DNA from 2 places in the Streptomyces sp. SAI-135 genome. Region 1 is predicted to be linked to the other one. Evidence: riboswitches for the same ligand, from Rfam matches in the RefSeq annotation. Region 1 holds a riboswitch; the other holds the start of a gene.

The links. Region 1 has a riboswitch for cyclic di-AMP ahead of M2163_RS35305 (M23 family metallopeptidase). Riboswitches for the same ligand answer to the same signal wherever they lie in the genome.
Region 2: it holds a riboswitch for cyclic di-AMP, as region 1 does, so the genes downstream of both, M2163_RS24705 (M23 family metallopeptidase) here and M2163_RS35305 (M23 family metallopeptidase) in region 1, are expected to answer to the same signal.

The regions. Positions count from the first base shown of each region.
Region 1 is NZ_JARXYP010000002.1:6,801,955-6,806,158, forward strand. Features, by position in the region: gene M2163_RS35295 (pitrilysin family protein) at 1-842, shown strand, start outside; gene M2163_RS35300 (pitrilysin family protein) at 839-2,227, shown strand; cyclic di-AMP (ydaO/yuaA leader) riboswitch at 2,427-2,590, shown strand; gene M2163_RS35305 (M23 family metallopeptidase) at 2,603-3,358, shown strand; gene M2163_RS35310 (GntR family transcriptional regulator) at 3,547-4,204, shown strand, end outside.
Region 2 is NZ_JARXYP010000002.1:4,489,406-4,493,609, reverse strand. Features, by position in the region: gene M2163_RS24720 (MarR family transcriptional regulator) at 1-476, shown strand, start outside; gene ribA (GTP cyclohydrolase II) at 584-1,225, shown strand; tRNA gene M2163_RS24710 (tRNA-Met) at 1,414-1,487, shown strand; cyclic di-AMP (ydaO/yuaA leader) riboswitch at 2,161-2,318, shown strand; gene M2163_RS24705 (M23 family metallopeptidase) at 2,330-3,355, shown strand; gene M2163_RS24700 (aldo/keto reductase) at 3,533-4,204, shown strand, end outside.

The sequences.
Region 1 (4,204 bases):
CCCTGGAGGACGCGCGCGCGTTCTTCCGCACCTACTACGCGCCCAACAACGCCGTCCTGTCGGTCGTCGGCGACATCGACCCGGAGCAGACGCTCGCCTGGATCGAGAAGTACTTCGGCTCCATCCCCTCGCACGACGGCAAGCCCGCGCCCCGCGACGGCTCCCTGCCCGAGATCATCGGCGAGCAGTTGCGCGAGGTCGTCGAGGAGGAGGTCCCCGCGCGCGCGTTGATGGCCGCCTACCGGCTGCCGCACGACGGCACCCGCGAGGCGGACGCGGCCGACCTGGCCCTCACCGTCCTCGGCGGCGGTGAGTCCTCCCGCCTCTACAACCGGCTGGTACGACGTGACCGTACGGCCGTCGCGGCCGGCTTCGGACTGCTGCGCCTGGCCGGTGCGCCCTCCCTGGGCTGGCTCGACGTGAAGACCTCCGGCGATGTCGAGGTGCCGGTCATCGAGGCCGCCATCGACGAGGAGCTCGCGCGGTTCGCCGCGGAGGGCCCCACCGCCGAGGAAATGGAGCGCGCCCAGGCCCAGTTGGAGCGCGAGTGGCTGGACCGGCTCGGCACCGTCGCGGGCCGCGCCGACGAACTGTGCCGCTACGCCGTCCTGTTCGGCGACCCCCAGCTCGCCCTGACCGCCGTGCAGCGCGTCCTGGAGGTGAGCGCCGAGGACGTGCAGGAGGTCGCCAAGGCCAGGCTGCGCCCCGACAACCGCGCGGTGCTGGTCTACGAGCCGCTCACCCCGGCCGAGATCGCCGACAGCGCCGAGGACGCCGCCGAGGACCCGCAGGCCGCGGCAACCGTAGAAGCCACCGACGAGAACGAGGAGGCGGCCAAGTGACCGAGCTCGCCGCGATGGAATTCCACCCGCAGCCGCAGGCGGGCGAGCCCAAGGTCTGGGCCTTCCCCGCCCCCGAGCGCGCCACGCTCGACAACGGCCTGACCCTCCTGCGCTGCCACCGCCCCGGCCAGCAGGTCGTCGCCGTCGAGGTGCTCCTGGACGCGCCCCTGGACGCCGAACCGGCAGGACTGGACGGCGTCGCCACGATCATGGCGCGCGCCTTCTCCGAGGGCACCGACAAGCACTCCGCCGAGGAGTTCGCCGCCGAGCTGGAGCGCTGCGGCGCCACCCTCGACGCGCACGCCGACCACCCGGGCGTCCGCCTCAGCCTCGAAGTGCCCGCCTCCCGCCTCGCCAAGGCCCTCGGCCTGCTGGCCGACGCGCTCAGGGCGCCCGCGTTCGCGGACAGCGAGGTCGAGCGGCTCGTCCGCAACCGCCTCGACGAGATCCCGCACGAGCTGGCCAACCCGTCCCGGCGCGCCGCCAAGGAGCTCTCCAAGGAGCTCTTCCCGGCGGACTCGCGCATGTCGCGCCCGCGCCAGGGCACCGAGGACACGGTCGAGAACATCGACTCCGCGGCCGTACGCGCCTTCTACGAGAAGCATGTGCGCCCCGCCACCGCGACCGCCGTGGTCGTCGGCGACCTCACCGGCATCGATCTGGACGCGCTGCTCGCCGACACCCTCGGCTCCTGGACCGGTTCCCCGGCCCAGCCGCGCCCGGTGCCGCCGGTGACCGCCGACGACACCGGCCGCGTCGTCATCGTGGACCGCCCCGGTGCCGTCCAGACGCAGTTGCTCATCGGTCGCATCGGCGCCGACCGGCACGCACGCGTGTGGCCCGCGCAGGTGCTCGGCACCTACTGCCTCGGCGGCACCCTCACCTCCCGCCTGGACCGCGTCCTGCGCGAGGAGAAGGGCTACACCTACGGCGTACGGTCGTTCGGGCAGGTCCTCAGGTCCGCGCCGGACGGCTCGGGCGCCGCGATGCTCGCCATCAGCGGCTCGGTGGACACCCCGAACACCGGTCCCGCCCTGGACGACCTGTGGAAGGTGCTGAGCACGCTCGCCGAGGGCGGACTCACCGACGCCGAGCGCGACGTGGCCGTGCAGAACCTGGTCGGTGTGGCGCCGCTCAAGTACGAGACGGCGGCGGCCGTCGCGAGCACGCTGGCCGACCAGGTCGAGCAGCACCTGCCCGACGACTACCAGGCGACCCTGTACCAGCAGCTCGCCGCGACCGGCACCGTCGAGGCCACCGCGGCCGTCGTGAACGCCTTCCCGGTGGACCGGCTGGTGACGATCCTGGTCGGTGACGCGGCCGCCATCAAGGAGCCCGTCGAGGCCCTCGGCATCGGCGAGGTCAAGGTCGTGAGCGCCGAGTAGCCGAGCAACGGCACGCGCGTGGAGGGGCCCTGGTGACGACGGCGTCACCAGGGCCCTCTGATGTCCGAATTGGGTGAGAGGTTGCCTGTCTGCCCTGTGGGATGCGCTACAAACACCCTGATCCGTTTGGGTCTTGAAAGCCACCCCGCTTAGCGTCTTCCGGGCTGTCCGTCAGGCACTGCGCCGCGCCCGCGGCACCGGACAGTCATCGCCGAGTCCCCGTACGGCGCGAGCCAGGGGAGCCGGGGACCCACACCACGTCCCTGGGGTGAATCGGACGCCCGCGCCTTGCGAGGGGGTCCGTAGGAGACCTTCCTGCTCCGAACCCGTCAGCTAACCCGGTAGGCGAGAAGGAAGGAAAGGACCAGCCACCACATGGCGTTCACCTGCGCCACCGGGAAGCACCGTCGTCCCAGCCGCATGAAGCGCACCACCGCCCGCGCCGCGGGCGTCGCCGCCCTCGCCACCACCGGCGTCATCGGCACCATCGCCGCCCCGGCGCTCGCCGCCGAGAACTCCGTCGAGCAGACCGGCCTGATGCCCGTCGTCTCCGTCGGCACGGACTCCCTCGCGGCCCAGCTCGACGCCCAGGCCGAGGCCCAGGCGCAGGCCGCCGCGCAGAAGAAGGCGGCGGCGGAGGCCAAGCGGAAGGCCGAGGCGCGCGCCAAGGAGATACGCGAGGCCAAGGAGCGCGCCGCCCGTGAGGCCGAGCGCAAGCGCCTCAACGCCTTCGTCGCCCCGATCTCCGGCTCCTACATCTCCACCGGCTACAAGAGCAGCAGCTCCCTGTGGTCCTCCGGCAGCCACACCGGTGTCGACTTCCACGCCGCCACCGGCACCTCCGTGCACGCGGTCGGCCGCGGCACGGTCGTCGAGGCCGGCTGGGGCGGGTCGTACGGCAACAACATCGTGATCAGGATGGCCGACGGCACGTACACCCAGTACGGCCACCTGTCCTCCATCGGCGTCTCGGTCGGCCAGTCGGTCACCCCCGGCCAGCAGATCGGGCTGTCCGGCGCGACCGGCAACGTCACCGGACCGCACCTGCACTTCGAGGCGCGCACCACCCCCGAGTACGGCTCGGACATCGACCCCGTCGCCTACCTGCGCTCGCACGGCGTCAACGTCTGACGACCGCCCCGCGATCCGCGCGAGAACCCCGGCTCCCCGAGCCGGGGTTTCGTCGTTTCCGGCGCCCCGTTGTCCAAAAAATATCCCTGGATTCCGGTCCGCCGTCGGAAATTCCCGCTCATTGCAATAGAGTCACTGAACACACGTCAATCGGCGACGTTTCACGGGGATTAAGACGGAGGTCGGACATGCGTATTCCGGCGCACTCGGTATGCACGGCGATCCGGGACGACATCGTCGCCGGTGTCCACGAGCGCGGGAGCCGGCTCACCGAGGAACTGCTCGCCCGCCGCTACGGCGTCTCCCGTGTTCCCGTCCGCGAGGCCCTGCGCACCCTGGAGGCCGAGGGCTTCGTGGTGACACGGCGGCACGCGGGCGCGTGCGTGGCCGAACCGACCGAGGAGGAGGGCGCCGACCTCCTGGAGATGCGCATGCTCCTCGAACCGCTCGGCGCCTCCCGGGCCGCCCAGCGGCGCACCGAGGCCCATCTGAAGGTGTTGCGCGGCCTGGTCAGGCTGGGCCAGGAGCGGGCCAGGCGGGGCAACAGCGACGATCTGCGCTCCCTGGGGGGCTGGTTCCACGAGACGCTCGCGCAGGCCTCCGGCAGCCCCGCGCTGACCTCCCTGCTGACCCAGCTGCGGCACAAGATCGCCTGGATGTACGTCGTGGACGCGCCGGCCGATCCCGTGGAGTCCTGGGCGGAGCACGGCGCGATCGTGGACGCGGTGGCACGCGGGGACGGCGAACGCGCGCGGGCGATCACCGCGGTGCACACCGAGCGCTCGGGAGCCGCGCACCGGCTGCGGTTCGGCTCCGGGCAGGATCGCGCGGACCGTGTGAGGAGTT
Region 2 (4,204 bases), 2.3 Mb from region 1:
ACATCGCCGCCTCGCTCCTCCTGGAGGACACCATCGACCGGCAGCTCCAGCAGGAGGCCGGCATGCCCCACCTGTACTACTCCATCCTCGCCAATCTCTCCGAGACCCCGGAGCGCCGGCTGCGGATGACCGATCTCGCCGAGGGGCTGAAGATCACCCGGCCCCGGCTGACGTACGCCGTCGCGCGGCTGGAGAAGGACGGGCTGGTGCGGCGGGAGAGCTGCCAGTGGGACAAGCGGGGCAGCATCGCGGTCCTGACGGACGAGGGCATGGCGGTGCTGGAGCGGGCGGCGCCGGGACATGTGGAGACGGTCCGCGCCGCGCTCTTCGACCGGCTCACACCGGAGCAGGTGGGGCAGTTGGAGGAGATCTTCACCAGCGTCACCGCGGGCCTCCAGGGGGAGGGCGGGCCCGTCGAGGAGGTGCCGTGGCGGCGGCGGTCGTCCCCGTCCTGTTCCGGTGAGGGCCGGGCGTGACGAGCGCCATAAAACCGTTGCTTCAAATTTAAAGCATGGGGTAGGGTCTCGATCAGTAGAACTGCTTCAAATCTGAAGCAGGTATGCCTACGGACCGGAGTACCCGCATGACCGACCTGCCCGCCGCCACCCAGCGCTCCCGCGTCCGCGTCCCGCTGCGCTTCGGGGACGGTTACCGCGTAGACGCCGAGCTCGTCACCTTCCACGGCCTGACCGACGGACGGGAGCACCTCGCCGTCGTCCTCGGCGACCCCGCCCCCGGCACCGTCCCGCTCGTGCGGTTGCACTCCGAGTGCCTCACCGGCGATGTCCTCGGCTCCGCCCGCTGCGACTGCGGACCCCAGCTCCGTGAGGCGGTCGAGCGCATCGCCGAGCGCGGCGGCGTCCTGCTCTACCTCCGCCAGGAGGGCCGCGGCATCGGCCTCTACAACAAGCTCGACGCCTACGCCCTCCAGGACCAGGGCCTCGACACCTATGCCGCCAACACCGCGCTGGGCCTGCCCGAGGACGCCCGGGACTACACCGCGGCCGCGCAGATGCTGACCGCGCTCGGGATCGGCGAGATCGACCTGCTCTCCAACAACCCCGACAAGGCGGGCCAGTTGAGGGACCTGGGGATCGGCGTCCACGACCGTGTCCCCACCGGGGTGTTCACCACCGCCCACAACGTCCGCTACCTGCGCGCGAAGGTCCTCCAGACCCAGCACACGCTGCCGCTGGGCGAGTTGACCGAACTCGGCGTCGGCTGAGCGTCACCGGGGCGCGTGCGCCGGACAGGCCAGGCGTGCACGCGCAGAAACACGTCGCCGCGGCCACGGTGGCCTCCGCCGCACGCTGCACGGGCTTGCGCATACCGCTCTCGCCGGACGGGGCGGCCTCCCCGGAACAACCCTGGCGCGAAGCACCCGGCGGATGACGTATGCTGGTCACACAACGACGCGGGGTGGAGCAGCTCGGTAGCTCGCTGGGCTCATAACCCAGAGGTCGCAGGTTCAAATCCTGTCCCCGCTACTCAAGGCTCAGGGCCGGAATCCAGTTCACTGGACTCCGGCCCTGAGTGTTTCCCCCGGTCGGATCACCCGGTCCGCCCCACGGACGGCAGCCGGGCGAACCTGGAAGCGTGGAGCAGGAGGACCGGTCGCGCACCCGCGCGCCTTCGTCCGCATGCTCCCGGCACTGCTGCTCGTGGCCGGGGCACTCCGGGAGGCCGCCGAGCAGGGGCCACGCAGCGGCAGCGTGGCCCCGGCCAAGAAGACGTGCTCCTCGGCCCGGTCGGGCCAGGCGCCGAGGGTGCCCGCGCCGAGGCGGCAGGGCGCAACTGCGGACGGGCAGCGCGCACACCGTGCCGTCGCCGTGCAGCGGCAGGGGCGGCGGGTGGCCGCGGTTGGCGCGGGGCGGGCGCGTTCCGGGGGTTCCTTACTGACGGCATGGCGTTGCTCGCCGTAGGGCGGTGTTTGTGACGAAGGGTGAGCGGGTGAGCGCCCTCCGCACTGCGACTGTCACACCGTCAACATCTGTGTGGTTACTGAAAGAAGGTCAACTCGCCCGTTTTTAGCCGTTCATGGGCCGTAAGTCCAGCGGGATTTCGTTAATGATCAAGCGGAACAGCTTGGAATCGGGCCCCCGGGTCTATTAACGTTCGATAACGCAGCGCGGTCGTCCCAGCCGTCACAAGAGACGGCTCCGTGCTCACGCGCCGAATTCCGCAAGGGAACCGGGGAACCACCACCTTGGGGTGAATCGCTCGTAGTCCGCCGTGGCAGCACGGTGGGTATACGCGCGTAGGAGACCTTCCTGCTCCGAACCCGTCAGCTAACCCGGTAGGCGAGAAGGAAGGAAAGGAGCGCGCCCACGTGGCGTCCAACCCGCCTGCCCCCGAGGCGCCGTACGTACCCAGCGACACCCTTGTGTACGGCGGTTACCGCGCCGACGACGAGGCCCCGCTCGGTGAGTGGAACCCGACCGCGGACTCCCTCGCTCCCGTACGCGGCCGGCATCGCGTCGCCAAGCAGCGCGGCGGGGGATTCGCCCGCAGCTCCACCGTCCTGGGCGTAGGCGTCATAGCCGCGGTCAGCGCGGGCGGGATGGCCAGCGCCAACACCGGCAAGCCGCCGGTCTCCATCTCCATGCCGGACCTGCCCAACGTGGGCTCGCTCATCTCGGACGACGCCGACACCGCCGCGGACGACACGAGCGCCTTCAGCAGCGTCGGCGCCACCACCGCCGACACCGCCGAGGGCACCTCGGACGCCGGTGAGGCCCTGCGCTCGCGCATCCTGGCCCAGGCCGAAGTGCAGCAGGACCAGCTCGACACCAAGGCCGCCCAGGCCGTCGCGGACGCCGCCCAGAAGGAGGCCGACGCGGCCGCCGCCAAGGCGGAGAAGGAAGCTCAGGAGAAGGCCGCCGCCGCGAAGAAGGCGGCGGAGGAAGAGGCCGCGAAGAAGGCCGAGGCCGAGCGCCTGGCCGAGCTCGCCAAGCAGTACACGCTGCCGACCTCGTCGTACACCATCACCTCGACCTTCGGTCAGGCCGGCTCGCTGTGGTCCTCCGGCTACCACACCGGCCTCGACTTCGCCGCCCCCACGGGCACGCTCATCAAGGCGGTCCACAGCGGCACCATCACGGAGGCCGGCTGGGCCGGTTCCTACGGGTACCGCACCATCCTCACCCTCGACGACGGCACCGAGCTGTGGTTCTGCCACCAGTCCTCGATCAGCGTCAGCGTCGGCCAGAAGGTCGCCACCGGTGACGTCATCGGCCGCGTCGGCGCCACCGGCAACGTGACCGGCGCGCACCTGCACCTGGAGGTCCACCCGGGCGGCTCTGCCGACGGGATCGACCCGATGGCGTGGCTGCGCGGCAAGGGTCTCAACCCCTGAGGCCCCCGGCCCCGCCCGTACCTGAGATCACCCGGCCCCGCCCGTACCTGAAGTCACCCGCGAACTCCGGCAGCCCTGACGACGTCCCCCCGACGTCAGGGCTGCCGGTGCGCCGGAGGGACTGCTTCCGCTTGTTTACGAGGACTTTGCGGCCGTTCAGGAAGACCGGCGTCCGGCATGACTTCTCTTCGCAAGCTCGGCTCCTCGGACCTCGAGGTCTTCCCGCTCTCCCTCGGCGGCAACGTCTTCGGCTGGACCGCCGACGAGGCCACCTCGTTCGCCGTCCTCGACGCGTACACCGCGGCCGGCGGCAACTTCCTCGACACCGCTGACTCGTACTCGGCCTGGGTGGACGGCAACTCCGGCGGCGAGTCCGAGACGATCATCGGCAAGTGGCTGGCGGCCCGTGGCAACCGTGACGACGTCGTCATCGCGACGAAGGTCAGCCAGCACCCCGACTTCCCGGGCCTGACCGCCGCGAACATCAAGGCGGCGGCGGACGCTTCGCTGCGGCGCCTGGGCACCGACCGCATCGACCTCTACTACACCCACTTCGACAAGCCGGAGATCCCCGTCGAGGAGATCATCGGCGCGCTGGACGAGCTGGTGAAGGCGGGCAAGGTGCGGGCGATCGGCGCCTCCAACATCTCCGCCGCACGCCTCGCGGAGTCCCTCGACTTCTCCGACCGCGAGGGCCTCGCGCGCTATGCCGCCCTCCAGCCCCACTACAACCTGGTCTCGCGCGACACGTACGAGGGTGAGCTCCAGGCCGTCGCCTCCCGGCAGGGCCTCGCCGCCGTCCCGTACTACGCCCTCGCCTCCGGGTTCCTCACCGGCAAGTACCGCGCC